One region of the Kyrpidia spormannii genome, then DNA from elsewhere that is predicted to be linked to it. Evidence: riboswitches for the same ligand, from Rfam matches in the RefSeq annotation. Region 1 holds a riboswitch; each other region holds the start of a gene.
What was found. A riboswitch is a leader RNA that binds a small molecule or an ion and turns the genes downstream of it on or off. The one in region 1 is predicted to bind cobalamin.
Positions count from the first base shown of each region.

Region 2: another riboswitch for cobalamin. It lies ahead of CVV65_RS04100 (energy-coupling factor ABC transporter permease); the one in region 1 lies ahead of CVV65_RS03530 (HoxN/HupN/NixA family nickel/cobalt transporter).
Region 3: another riboswitch for cobalamin. It lies ahead of CVV65_RS12250 (ABC transporter substrate-binding protein); the one in region 1 lies ahead of CVV65_RS03530 (HoxN/HupN/NixA family nickel/cobalt transporter).

Region 1 covers NZ_CP024955.1:710,803-717,996, reverse strand. The annotation lists gene CVV65_RS03545 (tropomyosin) at 1-269, opposite strand, end outside; gene CVV65_RS03540 (B12-binding domain-containing radical SAM protein) at 283-2,091, opposite strand; gene CVV65_RS03535 (GTP diphosphokinase) at 2,104-2,919, opposite strand; gene CVV65_RS03530 (HoxN/HupN/NixA family nickel/cobalt transporter) at 3,013-3,741, opposite strand; cobalamin riboswitch at 3,873-4,055, opposite strand; gene CVV65_RS03525 (thioredoxin domain-containing protein) at 4,114-6,267, opposite strand; gene CVV65_RS17055 (MFS transporter) at 6,280-6,777, opposite strand; gene cydB (cytochrome d ubiquinol oxidase subunit II) at 6,980-7,194, opposite strand, start outside.
Region 2 covers NZ_CP024955.1:829,395-836,588, forward strand. The annotation lists gene CVV65_RS04085 (ABC transporter permease) at 1-772, shown strand, start outside; gene CVV65_RS04090 (ABC transporter ATP-binding protein) at 765-1,538, shown strand; gene CVV65_RS04095 (bifunctional YncE family protein/alkaline phosphatase family protein) at 1,620-4,118, opposite strand; cobalamin riboswitch at 4,395-4,594, shown strand; gene CVV65_RS04100 (energy-coupling factor ABC transporter permease) at 4,824-5,567, shown strand; gene CVV65_RS04105 (energy-coupling factor ABC transporter substrate-binding protein) at 5,557-5,865, shown strand; gene cbiQ (cobalt ECF transporter T component CbiQ) at 5,852-6,637, shown strand; gene CVV65_RS04115 (energy-coupling factor ABC transporter ATP-binding protein) at 6,630-7,194, shown strand, end outside.
Region 3 covers NZ_CP024955.1:2,437,921-2,445,114, reverse strand. The annotation lists gene recD2 (SF1B family DNA helicase RecD2) at 1-1,277, shown strand, start outside; gene CVV65_RS12255 (acyl-CoA dehydrogenase family protein) at 1,319-2,464, opposite strand; cobalamin riboswitch at 2,614-2,793, shown strand; gene CVV65_RS12250 (ABC transporter substrate-binding protein) at 3,013-3,984, shown strand; gene CVV65_RS12245 (FecCD family ABC transporter permease) at 3,994-5,022, shown strand; gene CVV65_RS12240 (ABC transporter ATP-binding protein) at 5,073-5,918, shown strand; gene CVV65_RS12235 (hypothetical protein) at 5,984-6,205, shown strand; gene pckA (phosphoenolpyruvate carboxykinase (ATP)) at 6,493-7,194, opposite strand, start outside.

The sequences.
Region 1 (7,194 bases):
ACCGCATCCAAACGTTGGTCGACCGCATCCAAGCGCTGCTCCACCGCATCCAGGCGCTGCTCGACCGCACCCAGGCGCTGTTCCACCGCATCCAAGCGTTGGTCGACCGCATCCAAGCGCTGGTCGACCACATCCAAGCGCTGGTCGACCACATCCAAGCGCTGGTCGATTCTATCAACTCGCGCTTCCATCCGGTCGAATCGCCCATGCAAACTCCGAACCTCTTGAAGAATGACCTCCAGAACCTCGTTGACGTGACGATCGTCCATCCGGCACCACTCCTCATCTGTGGGTGTCGGCCGCATCTTCCGCGTTCATCTGAGCTGCCACAAACAACATCGGCCTCCCCTTCCACTTCGACACCGAACCCGGAAACTCCTGTCCACCGGGAGGATACACCACCACCGCCAGATGGGGATCCCCGACCCCCGCGAGCTGTCGGTCCTGAATCCATGCGCTCGCATCGAAACTCACCCACTCCAAGACGGCGTGTTTCAACAACGCCGTCTCCCCCAGTTCCAGCCGGGCAAACTCCGGGCCCAGAATCTCCGGCCGTTCGGCCAACCTCCGGGCCCACCCCAGCACCCCCCCTTTGTCCAGGGTCGGCACCCACCAGGGGGACCGCGGACGAACCCGGCGTGTCAACAGATAATCGATTTTTAACAGATCCTCCGCCACCATGGGCCGCCTGAGACCCTTGTCGCGCAAAAAATCGCGCATGCGCAGAAACAGATCCTCGGGCTGATATCCCAGCGTCCCGTACCCCTGCCGATCCCAGTAATCCCCCAGTTCCTGATACAAATCAAAGGCACTGGAAAACTCCCAGGCCCTCAGATACCGCAGGGTGTGATCCATCCAGTGCGAATTCCAATATTTGTCCACCATATCCTCGACCCGCTTGATCCGCCGGACGTCCTCGTAGGGCAACACGTCGTTGGCCAACACCTCATAGGGGGGCTCGTCCATGTACACGTACCCGAACTCCGCCGCCCGGGCCCTGAGCCCCGTTCCCCGCAGTAGTTTGAGAAACCCGAGTTGCAGCTCGTCCGGTTCCAAGGCGTACACATCGTCGAAGGTTTTGCGGAACGACCGGTAATCTTCCCGGGGCAACCCGGCGATCAAGTCCAGGTGCTGCACCACCCGACCGGACTCCCGCAACCGCCTCACCGTGCCGGCCAACCGATCGAACCGCTGAATCCGCCGAATCAGTCGGTTCGTCTCCTCGTTTGTCGACTGGACCCCGATCTCGAAACGAAACCGTCCGGGCGGCGCTTCCGCCGCCAAAAACTCCACGATCTCCCGGCGCAGGATATCTGCCGTGATTTCAAACTGAAACACCGTCCGCCCGGGGTACCGGGCCAAAAACTGAAACAACTCCAAGGCATAATCTTTTTTCAAATTGAACGTTCGGTCCACGAATTTAATTTGTGAAACGCCGTAATCGATCAACCGGGCCAAGTCTTCTTTGACCCGCTGCAATGAAAAATACCGCACCGCATCATCGATGGACGACAGGCAGAACTGGCAATGAAACGGACACCCCCGGGAAGCCTCGAAGTACACAATCCGATTGTCCAACTCCTCCAGGTGGCCCCGGTAAGGAGAGGGGATCGCGTCCAAAGGTTCAATCCAGCCCCGGCGAGGCGCAATCTTCACCCGGTCCCCCTCGCGGAAGGCCAGGCCAGCGATCTCGCCAAGATCGCCTCCGTCCCTCCAGGCCCGGAGCAACTCCAGAAACGTCGCCTCCCCTTCTCCGATGACGATGGCGTCCACCTCCGGCCACTTTTCCATCCACTCCCAGGTGTCATAAGAGACCTCCGGTCCCCCTAACACCACCCGTGTAGCCGGAGACACTTTTTTCAAGAGGCGCACGATTTTCAGTGTTTCAACGACATTCCAAATATAACAGGAAAATCCGACGACCTCCGGGCGGTCGCCCACCACCTCGGACAAAACCCGCAACGGATCGTCCTTGATGGTGAACTCCCGGAGCAGTACGTCGAACTCCCCTTCCGCCGCGGCCCGAAGATAACGAAGCGCCAAGGAAGAGTGAATGAATTTCGCGTTCAGCGCCGCGAGCAGGACCTTCACTCCGACCCCCCCCTAGTGCGTAATGCCGGTTCCACTTTGCACCAGCCACTCTTTGACTTCTTCCGCCAACTGCCGCAGGCCTTCAAAATCTCCCGCCAACCCGTGCAGCCGTTCCTGAAAGGCCGTCGCCATCTCCACCTGTCCCGAGGATTCCAATTGTTCCAGATCCCTCAGAATCGAGGAAACCAAATTCGACTTCCTTTCAAACAGCCGCTGGGCCTGCTTGATTTCTTCGCGAATCTCGGACATCTCCCGATCTAGCTGAAACGCCGCCTCGGCGGCCGCCCGGAGGCGCTCCCGAACTTGGGTCGGCAGATTGCCTTTGTATTTATAGTTCAGGGAATGTTCGATGGTCGCCCAGAAGTTCATCGCCAAGGTTCGGACCTGAATTTCCGCGAGCAGCTTTTTTTCCCCTTCGGCCGTTTGGATGGGATACCGAATAATGATATGGTAGCTGCGATAGCCGCTGTCCTTTTGGTGCCGAATATAATCGCGTTCCTCCACGATCTCCATGTCCCTGCCGTCCCGCTGGCGAATGAGCTGGACCACCCGATCAATGTCGTCGACAAACTGACACATGATGCGAATACCGGCGATATCGGGCACCTCTTCCACCCGTTCAAGGGGGATGCCCAACCGGGCCGCTTTATCGAGGATGCTGGAGACTTTCTTCAGCCGCCCGGTCACAAACTCGATGGGCGAATACTCTTCTTTTCGCTTGAGTTCATTCCGGATACTGCGAAACTTCACCTTGAGCTCTTCAACAGCCTGCTCATAGGGCAACAAAAACCGATCCCAGTCAATGGTGTGCACGCGCCTATTCACCACCCCAGGCCCCGTGGGCCGGAACTTTCGCGGACCAACGTCCTCCCTTTATCATACCGGAATTCCGGTTCGTCCTCCAAGGGATGAACACGCTGTTCAAGGACCCGCCAGGCTCGGCAATCCTACGGCTTGACCGATCAAAAACACGATGCCCACCACCACACTGTATACCGATGTACAGCCCGCCAAGACCACCCTCCAGCCCATCCGTCGCCCCGCCAGTCCGTACCCCATCATCGTCAACAGGGAAATCAAAAGATTGGCCACCAGCATGCCCGCCACGAACAGGAAAAATACCCCCAGGGCGGCCGTGCGCCCCCCGGCCTGCATCGCCGCGGCAAATACCATCAATTGGGTGGGCGTTTCGGCCCCGGCCCCGTGAATCACCCCGACGGTAAAGGCTCCACCCGCCCCCAACTCCGCGTCGGCGCCCCCGGAATCTTTGCGCCAGAGCCGTCTCCACCCCCGCCGCACCCCTTGGTACAACAGCATCCAGCGGCTCCGGACCGCAAGCTCATGCCTTCCCGTGAACAACATCACCAACACCCAGCCGCCCAGGGCGATCAACGTCGCCCCCACCACCGGTTCCATGACACGCCCCAGCCACCCCGGCACGTGAACGTCCGCGACGATGACCGGAATCCCGAGCAACAGAACCACCGTCCCATGGCCGAGGGCATACAACATCGCAAAAAAAAGACCCCGAAGCCGGTGGGTTCCTCCGGCAATCAAGTCCGTAATCGCCGCCACGTGATCCCAATCAATTCCATGCCGAAATCCGAGGGCCAGCGCCAATCCGCCGAGGGCCACCACCGAGATCGTCATGACCGGCCACCCCGCTTCCGCCCGTCGAATCCGGCTCCAAAGACAAAAATGCCCCCCGAGCGCCGCCCGGGAGTGTTCTCCATAGAAAACACCACGACCATGTTCGCGCCCCCCTATCCGCGTAGGTGTGCGGCCGGTTGTCGGACAGGGCAGGTCTCCTGGCTGAGGATCTTCACCTTTCCGCGTCTTCTCAGGCAACGTGCCCAATGACCCCTGCGGATCGGCTCCCCATCACAGTGGCGGGACCGCGCCGGACTTGCACCGGACTTCCCTTTTCAGCGCCGATCAGGCGCACCCTGTCTTCCATCCATTGTCCGTCGTCCAAAGTATACTACAGTTCCGTCTTTAAGAAAAAGATCCCGAAACGGGAATCTACTCCTCCACAAACCCGGAGCCAATGCTTTGCAGCCGCTGAAGGGCCTCCGCCCAAAGCACCGGGCGCTCACAGGCATTTCCCCGACAGATGTACACCTGGGTCTGCCGACCCTTCGACCGGTGGCCACTCACCCAGGGCAGCACCTCCGACACCCGATCCCCCTCCGCTCCATCCGGCCTCACCACCCACAGAGCCCGGGGGAGATACAGGCGCCGAACTTCTGCCGGCCAGCGGGCCGCGGCAAAGGAGCCCTGAGCCTGCGGTCCCCCGACGAAATCCTCCCCGCTGTCCCCCGCTTCATCGCGAACCGGTTCGGCCACCACGATCTCCTCGGAAGGCCCCACGGCGAAATCCCAGGCCGTCAAGAAGAACGTGTATCCGGCAGGATAACGGGACACCGCCCCGGCAAAAGCCCGAAGCTGGGCCTCCGCCCACCGCTCCCAGGCCGGATCCCCCGTCAGGCGGCCTAGCCACAGCAGGTCCAGGGCCAGGACGGAGTTTCCGGAAGGCAGGGCTCCGTCCTCCGCCGTCTTGGGCCGGGACCAAAGCGCCTCCGCATCCGACCCGGTCAGAAAACAGCCCCCCTCATTCTCATCCCAAAACAACGTCCGCACATCTTGCGCCAGCCGAATCGCCCGCCGCAGCCACACCACATCTCCGCCGGCCTGGTACAACTCCAACAAACCCCAGATATAAAAGGCGTAGTCGTCCAAATAACCCAGGATCCCCGCTTCGCCATCCCGATACCTCGCCAACAGCCTGCCGTCCCCCTGGCGCAAAGTCCGCCACAGCCACTCCGCCGCCCGCCGGGCGGATACCAGATAGTCCGCATCCCCGAGCACTCGAGCCCCCCGGGCCAAGGCCGCGATCATCAGCCCGTTCCAGGCGGTGAGAATTTTATCGTCTTTATGAGGGTGTACCCGACGATCCCGCACCGAGCGCAGAATCTCCAGCCCCCGGCGGACCTTCCCATCGATCTCTTCGGGAGTCATTCCCAGTTCCCGGGCCAGCAAATCGACATCCGTATCGATCTCATTCAACACCGATCGGCCGCCTTCAAAATTCCCCTCCTCCGTCACACCAAAGTACCGGCAGAGAACCTCACCATCCTCCGGCCCCACCGCTTCTGCGATCTCCTGGGGCGTCCAGACGTAAAATTTTCCTTCCTCCCCTTCTGAATCCGCATCTTCCGCCGAGTAAAATCCACCCCCGGGATCGGTCATCTCCCGGCGCACGTAAGTGACTATCTCCCGGGCTGTCTGCGCCCATCGCTGGTCCCCCAACGCTTGGTACGCTTCGAGATAGGTCAGAACAAGAAGAGCATTATCGTACAGCATCTTCTCAAAATGCGGGATGAGCCAACGCCGGTCGGTGGAATACCGGGCAAATCCAAAGCCGACGTGATCCCAGATCCCCCCTCGGCGCATCCCCTCGAGGGTTCCCTGCACCATATCGAAAGCCTCCCGCCGCCCGCTGCGCACCCCGTACCGCAACAAAAACAAAAGATCGTGGGGCCGGGGAAATTTCGGGGCTTGGCCAAACCCGCCAAAGGTGTGGTCATAGCTGGCTAAAAGCTGCTCGAAGGCCCGGGTGAGCGTTCCCGCATCCACCTCTCCCTGGGCCGTCCGACCCAGGGCTTCCCCGATCTGGCCGGTGAGATGCCTCCCGGCGTCTTTGACGCGGTCCGCCCCCTTTTCCCACAACTGCGCCACCCGGGTCAACAGTTCCATCAGCCCCGGGCGGCCATATCGACTCCGCTTGGGAAAATAAGTTCCGGCGTAAAAGGGTTCTTTTTCCGGTGTTAAGAACACGGTGAGCGGCCAACCTCCTTGCCCGGTCAGGGCCTGGCACGCGGCCATGTACAGATGGTCGACGTCCGGCCGCTCCTCCCGGTCCACTTTAATCGCCACAAAATGGCGGTTCAGAAGTTCCGCCACCTCGGGATCTTCAAAGGATTCCCGTTCCATGACGTGACACCAATGACAGGTGCTGTATCCGATCGACAAGAAAATGGGCTTATTTTCCTTCTTGGCCTTCTCAAAGGCCTCCTCGGACCAAGGGAACCAGTCCACTGGGTTATACGCGTGCTGGAGCAGATATGGCGATTTTTCCCTGGCCAAGCGGTTGGGTTTATTATTAGTTGTTGTCATGGGGAACACCCCTTATTTTTGTACAGGATCAAAGACCCTTGATGAGGAAAGGATCCAGGTTACGGCGGCAATCCCCGCCACTATAAGAAAAGACCCCCGAAAGGCGCCAATCATCGCACCGAGGGGCGCTGCACTTTGCTGCACGACTCCTTGCAAAGCGAGAAACAACTGGCCGCACATCGCGGAACCCGCGATGAATACGGTAAAACCGAGGGCATACATCCATCTGCGGCCGAACAGATCCGCCAGCTGACCGAAGGGGACAATCAGTCCCCCGAGGGTCAACAGATAGACCAGACTGACCCATTCGATAATATGCATGCCGACGTCTAACTGCTCTTTAAGTACCGGCAAGGCGATGTTGATGATACTGGCGTCCAGAGCGGCCATAAAGGCACCGATACACACCGTTCCCACCACAAACCAGTGATACCCCGCCCGTTGCCGCACCGCCCGGAGCGGCAGAGCCGCCCCCATCTCTCCCCGGGTGATTCTGGCCAACGCTGACACCGCCTCCCCTCTCTGCACCTATTGTTCATTATATCCCGCGGCTCCATCTTCAGGGCTGCTACAGTGGCGAAAAAGAACCACGGGATCCCGCCGGCCTGTGCCCCGATACAAAAAAAAGACCTGGCCGGGTTCCAAAACCACCGGCCAGGCTCCTTCGATGGTAGTCCAGCACTTCCCGCAAACCGGTCGCGTCCCCGTCCGGTTAATGATACCCCTTTGCTTCCTCCGGTTTGATCTTGGTCGCAAACTTCCGGTACGCCCAAAGCTGATACGTGATCACCGCCGGAACGAGTACTACCGCCACAACCAGCATAATGGTCAGAGTTCGCGGACTGGCGGCCGCCTCATAGAGGGTGACACTAGCTGCCGGGTCGGTGGCCGAGATCAGCATGTTCGGAAACATGCCGATGAATCCCG
Region 2 (7,194 bases), 120 kb from region 1:
CTGGGCATACTCATTTCTCGCTCTCTTCAGCGTGTTTAGCCTGGCTCTGGTTTTGATCCAGTCGAACCGGGCAGCCGGGCTGCCGGCGTATACCCATGCCACGGCGACGATGATGAACCTGATCCTCTATCTGCTGCCGATGATGACGCTGCTCTTAGGTGCTTTTTCCGTGACGGCCGAAAAGGAGGACGGCACCCGGGATCTGCTTTCGACTTATACTCTGTCTTCCGGGGCGTACATGGCGGGGAAATTTGTAGGCTTGGTCGCCGTTTTGGCGTCGATATTGGCTGTGGGGTTCGGGCTGTTCGGTCTGGTCGGGGCCTGGCTGGGGCAGGGGGTGACCCTGGCGGATCTGGCTCTGTTCCTGGGTTTTTCAGCGGCCATCCTGTTGTTGTACCTCGGGATTGCCCTCCTGATCGGGGCCCTGGCGGCCAATCGCTGGCAGGCGCTGACCATGGGGGTCGGGGTGTGGTTTGTGACGGTGCTCGCCTGGCCAACCCTTCTCATTGCTTCGTTAAATCTCATGCCCCATAGCGCCGTAAAACCGATGTTGACCCTTCTCACGTTCTGTAATCCTGCCGAATTGGTCCGTCTGTTCACCGTCATCCAGCTCGGGGCCGGATCGATCCTCGGTCCGGCCTATGTCCAGTTGGTGGAAGGGGCGTCGGGGCCTTGGGGACCGGTGGTGATGGCGGGATTCGGATTGCTGTGGCTGGCGGTTTTTCAAACGCTCGCTGTGTGGGTCTGGGAGAGGGGGCGACGCCGTGGGTGAGAAGGGCCTGGAGTGGGAAAAGATCTCAAAAACGATCCGCGGCAATATGGTGGTCCATCCTTTCAGCTTTCGGCTTCCGCCCGGACGGGTGTTGGCCCTTGCGGGCGGAAACGGTGCTGGCAAAAGTACGATCCTGCGCATGACGGTGGGCCTCCTGCGGCCGACGAGCGGGGTTATTCGAGTCAATGGGATTGAAACGGGTCGGCGGACCCGGGCTTATGTCGAACAGATCGGCTACATGCCGGATGATTTTTCCTTCTCCCCGGGTTTGACCGCCTGGGAGACCATTGCTTTTTTCGCGGGGCTCAAAGGGCTGGACCAGAAAAGAGCCCGGGATGTTTTGGAAATCGTCGGACTTGGGGCGGAGCGGGACAAGCGGGTTGGCCACTTTTCTAAGGGCATGCAGCAGCGACTGCTCTTCGCCCAAGCGATCCTGGCGGAGCCTCCCATTTTGGTGCTGGACGAGCCGACCAATGGCCTGGATCCGTACTGGGTGGACACCCTGGCAGAGCTCCTCGTCGGGGTCAAAAAGAGCGGGAGGTCGGTGGTGTTCTCGACGCACCAGCTCGATGTGGCCGAACAGGTGGCCGATGAGGTGATTTTTCTGAATCGGGGACGGGTGATCAGCTCGGGCGCGGTAGAATCTTTTTGCACCCGATACGGAGCCGGCGGTTTGGCGGCTGCCTTTGCCGAGTTGATTCGCAAAGAACCGGGCACTCGGGTGGCTTCGGAAGGGAGGGGACAACGGCGCGGCGGTTCGGGGTGACGAACTGTTCGTAGAAATGATGAGAGAAGAAAGGGAGGGCCTCCGGTGGAAGGGACGGCCCTCAACCTTTATCCGGAGGGATTAATCGGCTGCTTCGGCAACACCGGCGCTGCCGTTGGCCGCATTGGGGCTACCGTCCGCCTCGCTTTTTTTCGGGTACGGTTGTCCCGGATGAGTCGCTGCCCATAGGACTTCATCCAATTTCTTGGGCGAGGCCACGTCTTCCTGGCTCCAGTCCATCTGTTCGGACACCATGGCCATGGGGGCATTGTGGCCGTTGCGGGCGTCGAGGGGATAGGTCGGGGGCACGGCGTCGTAGGGCGCAAAATCCGGATGGGTGGTGAAGGCGTTGATCATCGGCAGGGCCGCGGCGTCGTACTGGGTCATCGGCTTCATGCCGAGAATCAGTTCTATGGTCTTCAACATGGAGGCCGTATCGTAAAAAGTGCTATCCACGGTGCCGCCCCGTTGGGTATACGGGCTGATCACCAGCGCTTCGGTCCGGTGGGCGTCCACGTGGTCCAAGCCGTCCTGGGAATCGTCCTCGATCACGAAAATGGCCGTGTTTTTCCAATAGGGAGAATGGCTCACCGTATGGACGAGTTTTCCGAGGGCGTAGTCATTCTGGGCCACATAGGCCTGGGGTGTGAGGGCTCCAGGTTTGGTGCCCATGGTGTGGTCGTTGGGCAATCGAACGATCTCGAACTGAGGCAGATTTCCATTTTTCACGTATTGTTGAAATTCCTCATTCCACTTGTCAAAGCGGGTCAGGTCAGAGATGTTCAAATCCCAACCAGGATAATCGGGATCATAGTTTTGCCCGATGCTGGGGTCGGTGGGAACCCATTTGCCAGTCTTGGAGTCTTTCTCCACGAACTCCCCATAGTCCCGAAACGACACTCCGGACTTTGTCGCGTCATTCCAGATGAATCCATTTTGTGGGTAGGTCGCGGGGTTTGTGCCCTCGAAATCATATCCCCGGTTCCGGCCGCTGTAGTTGGCCAGCCAGTTTTTCTCTACGTAATCATTGGCTTCGGCGGCGGTAGACCAGTTGTGCCCGTCTGCGCTGACCTCGGCGTCGGTGTAGGTGTTGTCGAGGAGCACGAACTGGTTGGCCAACTTGTGAAGATTCGGGGTGATGTCCTTGCCGAATTCGGTCAGGGACGGGTCACTGTTGCCTTTGCCCATGTCGCCGAACACCTGGTCGTAGGTGCGATTTTCTTTGATGACATAGATCACGTGCTTAATCGGGGAATCCTGGCCGAGGAATCGGGGGATGGGAAACCGGTCCGTCCGGCCGTCACCAGGGCGCCCGTTGGACCCAGGCCCATAAGCGGGTTGATTGTTGCGCTTCACTTGCTCGGTGTAACGCAGGAGTTCGCCTGGGTTCGGGGCGTCAATGATGGAAAGAGTGCCGCTTATCATATTCCCGATATACTGCCCTTGAGTGTTGGGTCCGGCCCCGAGGCCCTTGGCGTTAAGGACCAGGATCTGCTTTCCCCTGTCCGTTGTGTATACTCCAGTGGGGTACCAACCGGTGGGGATGAGGCCTTTGACATCAGCCCGGGCGGTGGGGGACCCTTTGCCGAGATCGACGACGGCGATGTCGTTGTTGCCGGCATTGGCCACGTAGAGGGTGCGGCCATCCGGGCTCACGGTGAGGGCATCCGGTTGGCTTCCGGGCAGGGCGCCTCGATAGGGAGCGAGGGAAATGGTCTGAACGACCTTTTGCCGGGAGGGGTCGATCACCGAGAGGGTATCACTGTCCGAGTTGGCCACATAGATCGCGCCGGTGCGGGGGTTCAGGGCCAGGGCATTCGGGTGAAGACCGACCTTGATGGTGGCCTGGGTCTGTAGGGTGTCCGGATCCAGAGCGGTCACCGTGTCTTCGCCCCAGTTGGTGACGTAAAGGGTTTTTCCGTCTTGGGAGAGAAGAGAGGTGTACGGGTATTGGCCGACGTTCCCCTGGGCCACCACCTTGCCCGTGGAGGTGTCGATTTTGACCACGGTATTATACAGGTTGTTGACGACATACAAGAAGCCGCCGTCTGCGGAAACGGTCAGTCCCGCGGGATACGCATTTCCCTTTTGGTTATTGGCCTTGGGCCCCGGGGTTAGACCGATGAGCACAATGGGGGATTGCTCGGACAGTTGGCCGTCGCGAAGCTGGAACACGCGGATCTTGTTGTTACCGCCTGCCGAGGCGTACAGCGTCTTTCCGTCCGGGCTAAAAGCCACGCCGAGATAGAGGGCTTCCGGAGACTTGTAGGGTATGGTCTGAATGACCTTTTGCTGTTTGAGATCAATGACTTGAAGGGACTGGGTGCCTTGCCCGTCGTTCGAGACCACCAGGTATCGACCGTCTGGGCTGAGGGCGCCACCCATCGGGAAATCTCCCAGGGTGACCTGCTTCCCAGCGGGGGTCACGACCCAGTCGTAGGAGGTGACCGCGGTGCCATTTGATTGAGGCCCGGCCTCCCGGGCCCATGCGGATCCCGGTGCTAAGCCGGTCCCTAACATGAGCGCAGCCATGGCTGCACCCGCCACCCACCTTTTTCGTGCAATCCTCCGCTCCTTCATGCGTCTCTCCTCCTTGTTTTGTTGATTCTTCCAACGCCCGGCAATCACCGGACATGTCCTATGATAGACTCGGCGTGTAAAGATAGAAACGTTATAAATCTGAAGATTGTGTAATGTTTGTGGGTCATAGTACTGCGAAAAAAGGATCATGTGACGCATGCTTGACAGACCATACAATCGTCAGTAAACTGTTTTCAACGAAACCCGGCTTGGTGGGCGGGTGACGTATCTGTACAGTTGCAGTGTTGGAGCGTGAGAGATCGTTCTTTTCTTAACAATTTCATACCTGGAACGGGTGCCCGAGGCCATTGTTCGGAAAGAGCGCTGGCTCGGGAAAACGGGAAGTCGGGTGCAAGTCCCGCGCGGTCCCGCCACTGTAACGAGGAACTGCCTTACATGGCGCCACTGGGAAACTGGGAAGGCGTAGGGCGGTGATGAATCGAAGCCAGGATACCGGCCCGTTTCCAAAAGAACTCTACCCTACGAGGTATAGGGGGTGGTTCACTGTGAGGCGATCGCACCGTTCTTTGCCTGGTGTCCTCTGCTTGATGCGGGATTTCGCAGGACTGGCGGAGCACAGAAAAGCAGGTCTTTGAGCGGTGATGAATGGTCCGGATGTTTGAAAACCCCTTAACATGTTCGTGGTTAAGGGGTTTTGCTATGTCCTGAAGAAAACAAGACGGTCGAAGATTTGGGGGAGTGAAGATGGTCAGGTGGGTTATTCTGGTTCTGTTTATGGCCTTTTGGCTCCCGCGCCAAGCTTATGCCATGCACATTATGGAAGGCTATCTTCCCTTGGGTTGGTGTCTTTTTTGGGCGGTGTTATGTCTGCCCGCTTTAATCCTCGGGACTCGTTCTTTACAAAAACAAGCCGGGGACAATCTGAAGATGAAGCTTGTATTGGCGCTTTCGGCGGCCTTTGCTTTTGTGCTGTCGGCTCTCAAGCTTCCATCGGTCACAGGAAGCAGTTCACATCCGACCGGAGTGGGTCTGGGCGCCGTTTTGTTCGGTCCTATGGCGATGAGTGTCGTCGGTTGCATCATCCTATTGTTTCAGGCGCTGCTCCTGGCCCATGGCGGGATCACGACCCTTGGCGCCAACACGTTCTCCATGGCCGTTGTCGGGCCCACAGTGTCCTATCTTGTATTCCGTGTGGTCCATAAATATGGATTCGGGCGAGGAGTAGCTGTATTTCTTGCTGCCGCTTTGGGTGACTTATCGACATATGTTACGACGTCGTTCCAGTTGGCTTTAGCGTTTCCCGCCCCTATCGGGGGAGTAGCGGCATCATTTTGGAAATTCGCATCGATTTTTGCCGTCACCCAGGTTCCGCTCGCCGTCAGCGAAGGGCTGCTCACGGTTATCATGGTGAACGGGGTGATGAAATATAATCCCGAGGTTCTGAGCCGAGCGATGAACCTGGCTGAGGAGGCGCACCATGAGGCATAACCATCATCGGCGTTGGGGGAAAAATGGATTTCTCGGATTATTGGCGGTCGCTTTAGCGGCATTGCCGTTATTGACTCTCAGAACAGCGGAGTTCCAAGGATCGGATGATCAAGGGAAGGAAATGGTACACCAACTGGATCCGAACTACCGGCCCTGGTTTTCCCCTTTATGGGAACCCCCGGGCAGTGAGATCGAGAGTTTGTTGTTTTCCCTCCAGGCAGCCTTGGGTGCCGGGGTTGTCGGCTATGCCATTGGCTATCTTCATGCCCGCAGAAGGGATCGCCATGAGTCCGATTGATCGATGGGCCCATGCCAACCGGTGGCGCAGGCTCCATCCGCTGCAAAAAACCGTTTTTGCCGCGGCTTTGGGAGGAAGTGCGTTTGTCTTTCCCACCCCGGTAGCGGCGATGATACCTGTGATCGCGGGACTTTTCCTGAGATACGGGGCCGGGATCCCCGTACGGGCGTTCCTTCGCTTCATGGCGCTGCCGTTGTCGTTTTTGTCGCTTGGTGCGATCCCGCTCTTGGTTCAAGTACAGCCTTCAGGATTTTCTCTTGTTTGGTCGATGGATGGAATCCCCGGCTGGTGGATTGGAGTGAACGGAGAAGGGGTTCGGACGGCGGTGACCGTGTGGGTCAGGGCGCTGGCCGTAACCTCTTCGATGTACGTCCTGGCGCTCACCACGCCGGTGCCGGATCTCGTGGACATGTTGCGCCGGGTGAACGTGCCCGAGATTCTCTTGGAAGTGATGCATCTCATGTATCGCTATTTGTTTATTCTCATGGAAATGGCTCAACAAACGTATGTGGCTCAGTCCTCTCGGCTGGGGTATCAGTCATGGAGCCGGAGCTTGTCTTCCCTTGGTCGTCTGGGGGCGGCGTTGGCCGTCAAGAGCCGCCTGGAGGTGGAGGATCTTCACCGAGCACTGATCTCGCGGGGGTACCGCGGGCGACTGACTGTCCTGCCGCCTCCATGGGCGGTGTGTCTCAAAACCGCCGCCTGGATGGGCGCGGCCGTGGTGGGTCTGGCGGTTGCGGCTTGGCTTGTGGGGAGGCGGTTGCATGGATAAGCCGACCTTCGAATTAGAAGGCGTCGAGTATAACTATGAAGATGGAACCCAGGCTCTGCAGGGCGTATCCCTAGGTATTGAACGCGGAAAAAAAGTCGCTTTTCTTGGTTCCAACGGTGCGGGAAAATCGACGTTATTCCTGCATTTGAACGGGATTTTGCGCCCGTTTCGCGGCCGAATCCTGTTTCGGGGGCAGGAGGTTCGGTACGCCCGCAAAGAGCTTGCTCGACTGCGAGCCAAGGTCGGGATCGTCTTTCAGAACCCGGATCGACAAGTTGTGATCGGTCATGTATGGGAGGATGTGTCTTTTGGGCCTATGAACTTGGGGTTGTCCCCGCCTGAAGTTGAGGCGAGGGTGGAGGAGGCACTGAACATCACCGGACTTTGGGATCTGCGGGACAAAGCCGTGCATCTCCTCAGTTACGGCCAAAAAAAGCGGGTTGCGTTGGCCGGAGTTTTGGCCATGAAACCGGAAGTGATGATTCTCGATGAGCCCACCGCTTCCCTCGACCCTGGACAGGTTCACGCGTTGCTCGAATTGTTAGAGCGTTTACACC
Region 3 (7,194 bases), 1.6 Mb from region 1:
TGGATGATTTGATCCAGTCTTATGAGCGGGAGTCCGGGGTGACCCTGTCGTTCACCCAGCGGGAAGCGGTTCGAACCGCCATGGCCAGTCCGCTGTTGATTTTGACCGGAGGGCCGGGAACCGGGAAGACCACGACGGTTCGGGCGATCCTGTGGTGCCGGCAACAATTGAATCCCCAGACCAAGGTGGGCATGGCGGCGCCCACGGGACGGGCCGCCCGAAGGCTGGAAGAAGTCTCGGGATTTTCGGCTGCTACTGTGCACCGTCTCCTGGGCATGCGGGTGGAGGGAATCGCTCAGTTTGACGAGGAGAATCCCCTCCCCTATGACCTGATTATCGTCGATGAGACGTCCATGATGGATATCCTGTTGGCGGACAAATTGGTCCGGGCCGCCGGGGACGCCGGGGTGATTCTGGTCGGGGATGTGGACCAATTGCCGTCGGTGGGTCCGGGGCATGTGTTGCACGACCTGATTCAGGCCGGAGTGCCGAGCGTCCGGCTCGATGTGATTTTCCGACAGGCCAGGGAGAGCAACATCGTGGTCAATGCCCACCGGGTGCTCCAAGGGGAGTTGCCTCGCCAGGGCGGGGACTTTTGGTTTGTCGAGGTATCCGGGGCCACGACGGCTGAAACGAATGCGGCCATCGCCGTTCGTCTGGAGCAGGCGGTGCAAAATCTCCTGGCGGAGGGCTACTCGCCTGCCGACATCCAGGTGCTGAGTCCCACCAAAAAGGGGGAGCTTGGCACCGAGGCGTTGAACATTCGACTGCAGCAGCTGATGAACCCCCGGCAGATGGGCAAAAAGGAAATCCCCTTCGGTCGCAAAGGCGAGCGGGCTTGGCGGGTGGGCGACAAAGTGATACAGATGCGCAACGATTATGAGAAAGAGGTGTTTAACGGCGAAATCGGCGTGATCGAAGACGTGGATCCCGAGGAAGGCGTGTTGCTGATTCGATTCGGCGACGCCCTGCACGAATACGAACGGGATGAGTGGGATCAGTTGCGCCACGCCTATGCGATTACGATTCACAAAAGCCAGGGCGGCGAATATCCCGTGGTGCTGATCCCCATGACCACGAGCCACTACATCCTCTTGTACCGAAATCTCCTCTATACGGGGATCACCCGGGCGAAGAAGCTCTGTGGGTTGATCGGCATGCCCCGGGCCCTGGGCCTGGCGGTGCGCAACACTCGGCCGGTGTTGCGCAACACCCGGCTGACCGAGAAGATTCAAGTATACAGCAGGGGGCGAGGGGCAGATCCGGGGGATCCGTGACTACCGTTGAGGGTCTGGTCACATCCCCCTCTCCGCTGCTTTTAGGGGAGAAGCCCCATCCGCTTGGCGATAATCTCTTTCATGATTTCGCTCGTTCCGCCGTAGATCCGGGTTACGCGCATGTCCCGCCAAGCCCGCTGGATCGGATATTCGCCCATGTACCCATATCCGCCGTGAATCTGCAGCGCTTCATCCGCCACTTTGCAGGCCGTTTCCGTGGCGGTGAGCTTGGCCATGGAGGTTTCAGCCACTGCATCCACCCCTTGGGCGAACAGGTCCAGGGCGTGATAGGTCAACTGGCGCGCCTTTTCCACCTCCACCGCCATGTCGACCAACCGGTGGCGAATGACCTGGAACTGGGTGAGGGGGCCGCCGAACTGCTGACGGGTTTTCGCGTACTCCACAGCCATATCTAAGGCCGCCTGGGCGGTCCCCAGGGTTTGCAGGGCGATCATCAGCCTTTCCCATTGAAAATTGTGCATCACCAGATAAAATCCTTTATTTTCCTCCCCGAGCTTGCGGTGTGCAGGAATTCGGCACTCATCGAAAAAGAGTTCTGCCGTATCCGAAGCGTGGTTTCCTACTTTTTCTAACTTGCGCTGCACGTGAAATCCTGCGTCATCCCGCTCGACGATAAATAAGGTCACACCCCGATGCCCTGCCTGGGGATCGGTTTTTGCCGCCACCACGTAAAAATCCGCATAGACCCCGTTGGTGATAAAAATTTTGTTTCCGGAAAGGACGTAACTGTCGCCTTCCCGCACCGCCCGGGTGCTGATGGCCGCCACGTCCGATCCCGCCCCGGGTTCGGTGATGGCCAAGGCCCCGATTTTTTCTCCTTGAACCCCGGGGACCACATAGGCTTGTTTTTGTTCTTCGGTGCCGAAGCGATAGACCGGGCGCATGGCGATGCCGATGTGGACGCCCACGGTATTGGCGAATCCCGAAGCGTTGAGCCGGCCGAGTTCTTCATGCAGCACCGCTTCCGCCAAGGGATTTTCCCCACTTCCTCCATACTCTTCCGCAATATTCAAGCCAAAATAGCCGAGTTCGCCCATCTTGCGCAGCACGGTCCGGGGCACCTGCTCCGCCCGCTCCCACTCGTCGACATGGGGGGCGATCTCTTTCTGCAGGAATTGCCGAATGGCACTGCGCAGTTCATCGTGCTCGCGGGTGAATGGATGCATGGTGCCGTGTCTCCTTTCGTGTGAATGGGATTGCTCTCCGAGGCTTCGGGGACAGGTTGAGTATATCATCCAAACGGTCGTTTGAGAAGGAGGCCAGCTTGCCGGGCAAGGCGGGAGTCGTTATACTGGGGATGCGGATTCATGTATTGTGCAACGGAGACAGGCCGGGTGCCCTTCGGGGCGTAACGGGGAACCGGGTGAGAATCCCGGGCGGTCCCGCCACTGTAACCGGAGAGTGCGTTTTCAAGATGCCACTCGCCCATCGCGGGGAAGGCGAAAGCGCGCGAAGACCCGGAAGCCAGGAGACCTACCCGGTCGAACTCCCGAGGGGCCTTCGCGGAAAGGCCGGGGGGAGGCGGCGAGGGGAAGGACGTAAAGACCCTGCCGCCCGAACAGTATCGCCCCGGCGAAAGCCGGGTTTTCTTTTTGGGCTTCGGGAATCAGTCAAGAGCCCGGCCGGGCATATCCCGGCCCTGCTTCGGAGACAGCCTTTCCCCGGCCCCTCCCCCGGAGGAGAAGGCACATTCGGAGATGAGGGAGGCTCGGACATGGTCCGAATGGATGGGAAGCGAAAGTTCTGGACGGTCCTCGTTCTTTTCGCGGTGATCTTGATTCTTTCTTCCTGCGGAACTGGGGCGGCTCCTTCCGCGTCGCCCCAAGGAGGGGCGAGTCCGCCGGCAGTCACCCACTATCCGCTCACGATCAAAGATGACAGCGGGACATCGGTGACCATTGCCCGGGAACCCCGGCGGATCGTCTCTTTGATCCCCAGTCATACGGAGATCCTGTTTGCCCTGGGTCTGGATCGGAGGGTGGTGGGCGTCACGACGTGGGACAACTATCCTCCGGGGGTTCAAAAAAAGGTGGAAGCGGTCCTGGACGGATTGAACCCGCCCATCGAGCGGCTGGTGGCCCTTCACCCCGACCTGGTGGTGCTCGGTTCTCACAATGAGAGCATTGTTCAGACGGTGAGAAACGCTGGGCTAACTGCCGTGGTGTACGACCCTCAAAGTCTGGAGGCGGTTTATCAGACTATCCAGGCACTGGGCGAGATCACGAACCGTACATCCCAGGCCGCGGCCTTGGTCAATCAAATGAAGACCAAAGCTTCGGCCATTGCGGCCAAAGTGTCGCAAATCCCACCGGACAAACGGGTGAGGGTCTACGTGGAGGCCGATCCGAACCAATTATATACGGCGGGGAGCCACACGTTTATGGACGAGCTGATCCGTCTGGCCGGAGGCATCAACGTGGCGTCGGATCTAAACGGGTGGCAGCCGATGAACGCCGAAATGTTGATCCAAAAGAATCCCCAGGTGATCGTGGTGACCTACGGATATTACGTGCCGGATGCCGTGGACAAGCCGAAACAGCGGCCCGGGTGGCAAGTCGTGGATGCCGTGCGCAATAACCGGGTGTATTCCGTTGACTCGGACTTGGTGAGTCGCCCGGGCCCCCGGATCGTCGACGGAGCGGAAACCCTGGCCAAGCTCTTCTATCCGCAGTTGTTCCAACCCTGAGCCGCAGCCATGAGAAAAGATCGTCGTCGGTCATGGATGTGGGTCGGGGTCTGGTTGGCCGCCGTCGCCTTGTCCCTGGCCGCCAGTGTGGCCATCGGTCCGACCGCCACGGATCTGGACAGCCTCTGGCGGGCGATACTGGCGGGACCGGGTGCCAAAGCCCCGGAGGCTGCCGGGGGCTGGGTTCAGGCGGTGGTATGGGAGATCCGCTTCCCCCGGGCGGTTCTGGCCCTTTTGGTCGGGGCGGCTCTCGGGGCCGCGGGCGCGGCTTATCAAGGGGTGTTACGCAACCCCCTGGCGGACCCTTTTATCCTCGGCGTGTCTTCCGGGGCGGCCCTGGGGGCGGTGGCGGGTATTCTGTTCGGGGGACAGGTGGGCCTGTACGGCTTGTTTGCCGTCCCGGGGCTGGCTTTTGTCGGCGGCCTTGTCGGGTTGGCGGCGGTGTTTTGGCTGGGCTCGATCCGGGGGCCGGGTTCCCGGAACAATACGCTGATTCTCGCCGGGGTAGTGGTCCAATCGTTTTTTGGAGCCATCCTCACCGTATTGATGGTGGCCGCATCAAACCGACTGCCCAATGTGATGCTATGGCTGTTGGGAAGCCTGGCCAATCGGGATCCTCGGCTGATCTGGAGTTTGGTTCCCGCCACTGTCCTGGGGTTGACGATGGTTTGGTGGGAAGCGCGGAACCTGAATGTCCTGACCCTGGGTGAAGAGGAAGCGGCACATCTCGGGGTGGACGTGGGGGCTGCCCGGCTGGTGATTTTGGGGGCGTCCTCCCTCATGACGGCGGCAGCGGTGTCCGTAGCCGGGATCATCGGGTTTGTCGGCTTGGTGGTCCCTCATGTGCTTCGCATCCTGGCTGGACCGGACCACCGTACTTTGCTGCCGCTGTCTGCCCTGGGGGGCGGCGTATTTTTACTCTGGGCGGATAACGCCGCCCGCACCTTGATTCCCGGGCAAGAGATCCCCATCGGGGCGATCACCGCTTTTTGCGGGGCGCCATTTTTTGCGTATCTGCTTCACCGGCAGGGGCGGTAGCGAGGGGGCGGCAGGGTCGACGAATTGGGGTGCGGAGAAGGGGGCGCGAGATGGACGGGGCGAGATTAGAAGCGATCGGGCTTTGTAAATCATACGGAGACCGGGAGGTTCTCCGGGATGTTTCGTTTTCCGTGACCCCGGGGACGGTCCTGGCGATAATCGGGCCAAATGGGGCGGGCAAGAGCACCTTGGTCCGCCTGGTGACGGGGATAGAGCCCCCGGATCGCGGCCGGGTGAGTCTGGACGGAGTGCCGGTATCGTCGTATTCCAGAAGGCAGTTGGCCCGGCGGATGGCGGTATTGCCCCAGACCCCCCTGGTGGCCGGCGGGTTTTCGGTGTACGATACGGTCATGATGGGGCGCCATCCGCACCTGAGGCCGTGGCGCGGCGAAACAAACCACGACCGGCAGGTGGTTGAACGAATTTTGTGGGAAACCGGGCTGAATGATCTCGCCGGGGTGACCGTGAACCATCTGAGTGGCGGCCAACGGCAGATCGTGGCTCTGGCGATGGTGTTGGCCCAGGAGCCCGACGTGCTCATCCTGGACGAGCCCACCACTTTCCTCGACATTGGCCACCAAATGCAGATTCTGAACCTTCTATGCGGGGGCACGGCGGGGCGGGGAAGGGAAGGCAGGAGGCCGGCGGTGATTCTCGTGCTTCACGATCTCAATCTCGCTGCACTCTACGCACACCGGACTTTGTTGTTGAGGGCCGGGAGCACCGAGGCCTATGGATCGCCGGCGGAGGTGCTGACCGAAGATCACATCGAGTCGGTGTACGGCATTCGACCCCGGGTCTTGCGCCATCCGGATGCGGGGGTGCCTCAGATCCTGCTGCCGGCCCCGCCCTGGAGTGCTTTGGATGTCCAGGGGTGGAGCAGTGCAGGCGGATGAGGTGGCGCACAATGGGCGACAACACCGGACCCGATGCCCGGCGGCAATAGAAAGGAACGAATGTCATGCAATTCTTGATTCTTCTATCTGTTTTTCTCGGCCTGACGATCCTTTTTGTCGGGGGGTATATTTGGACCAACCACATTCGCGGCAAGGTGGTGTATTTGCCTGCCGATCAGTGGTCTGAGGAAGCGATTCGACAAACTATCGCCGACTGGGAAGCCCAAGGGTGGGTGTGGGAACGGACCAACGAAAAAGCGAGGAGCATCCGGTTTAAGCGGGGGTGAGGTGCACCCGCCGCCATGCCTTCAGATCGGTGTCAAACGGATGCGCCCCGGGAGTCAGGGTAACCGGGCGCCTCATTTGGGTACTGGGTGATGGGGCGCCCAGCCATTCAGGTCAAAAATGGGGCGATGTAGATCCCGGAATCCCCGGGTATCGGAGGGATCTCCGGAAAGATGAGTGGGCGATCATTCTAATGGAAAAAATGCGCCGCGGCCTTCATCAAGAGGGTGCGGCGCGTTTTTGTACGACGATGCACAAGCACGTACAAAATGCCCCGGGGAAAACCCGCCTATTTTATAGGAGGTGCGGCGGCCAGTACGGCGGCCGGTACCCCATCCATCTTGCGGATGTTCTCCCGGAAATGCCGTGCCAACTCCCGGGCTTTCGCGTCATAGGCCTCGGGATCTGCCCACGTGTTTTTGGGCAACAGAACCTCCGAGGGCACATCCGGACAAGTCTTGGGCACCGACAGGCCGAAATAGGGTTCTTGGACGTATTCCACCCGGTCCAAGGCGCCCGAAAGCGCCGCGCGCACCATTGCCCGGGTGTAGGCTAGCTTCATCCGGGATCCCACCCCGTAAGGACCGCCGGTCCAACCGGTGTTGACTAAGAACACCCGCACCCCGTGCCGGTCGATTTTCTGCCCCAACATCTCTGCGTACACCGAGGGGCGCAGGGGCAGGAAGGGGGCGCCGAAACAGGTGGAGAAGGTGGCTTCCGGTTCGGTGACCCCGCGTTCGGTCCCGGCCAATTTGCTCGTGTAGCCGGATAAGAAATGAAACATCGCCTGTTCCCGGTTCAACCGGGAGATGGGGGGCAGAACCCCGTAGGCGTCGGCGGTGAGGAAGATCACCGTTTGCGGGTGACCTGCGGTACCCGGGATCCGGGCGTTGGCGATATGGTGCACCGGATAAGCGGCCCGGGTGTTCTCGGTGAGATCCCGCCGGTCGTACAACTCCTCCCGGGTGGCGGGATCGAGGACCACGTTCTC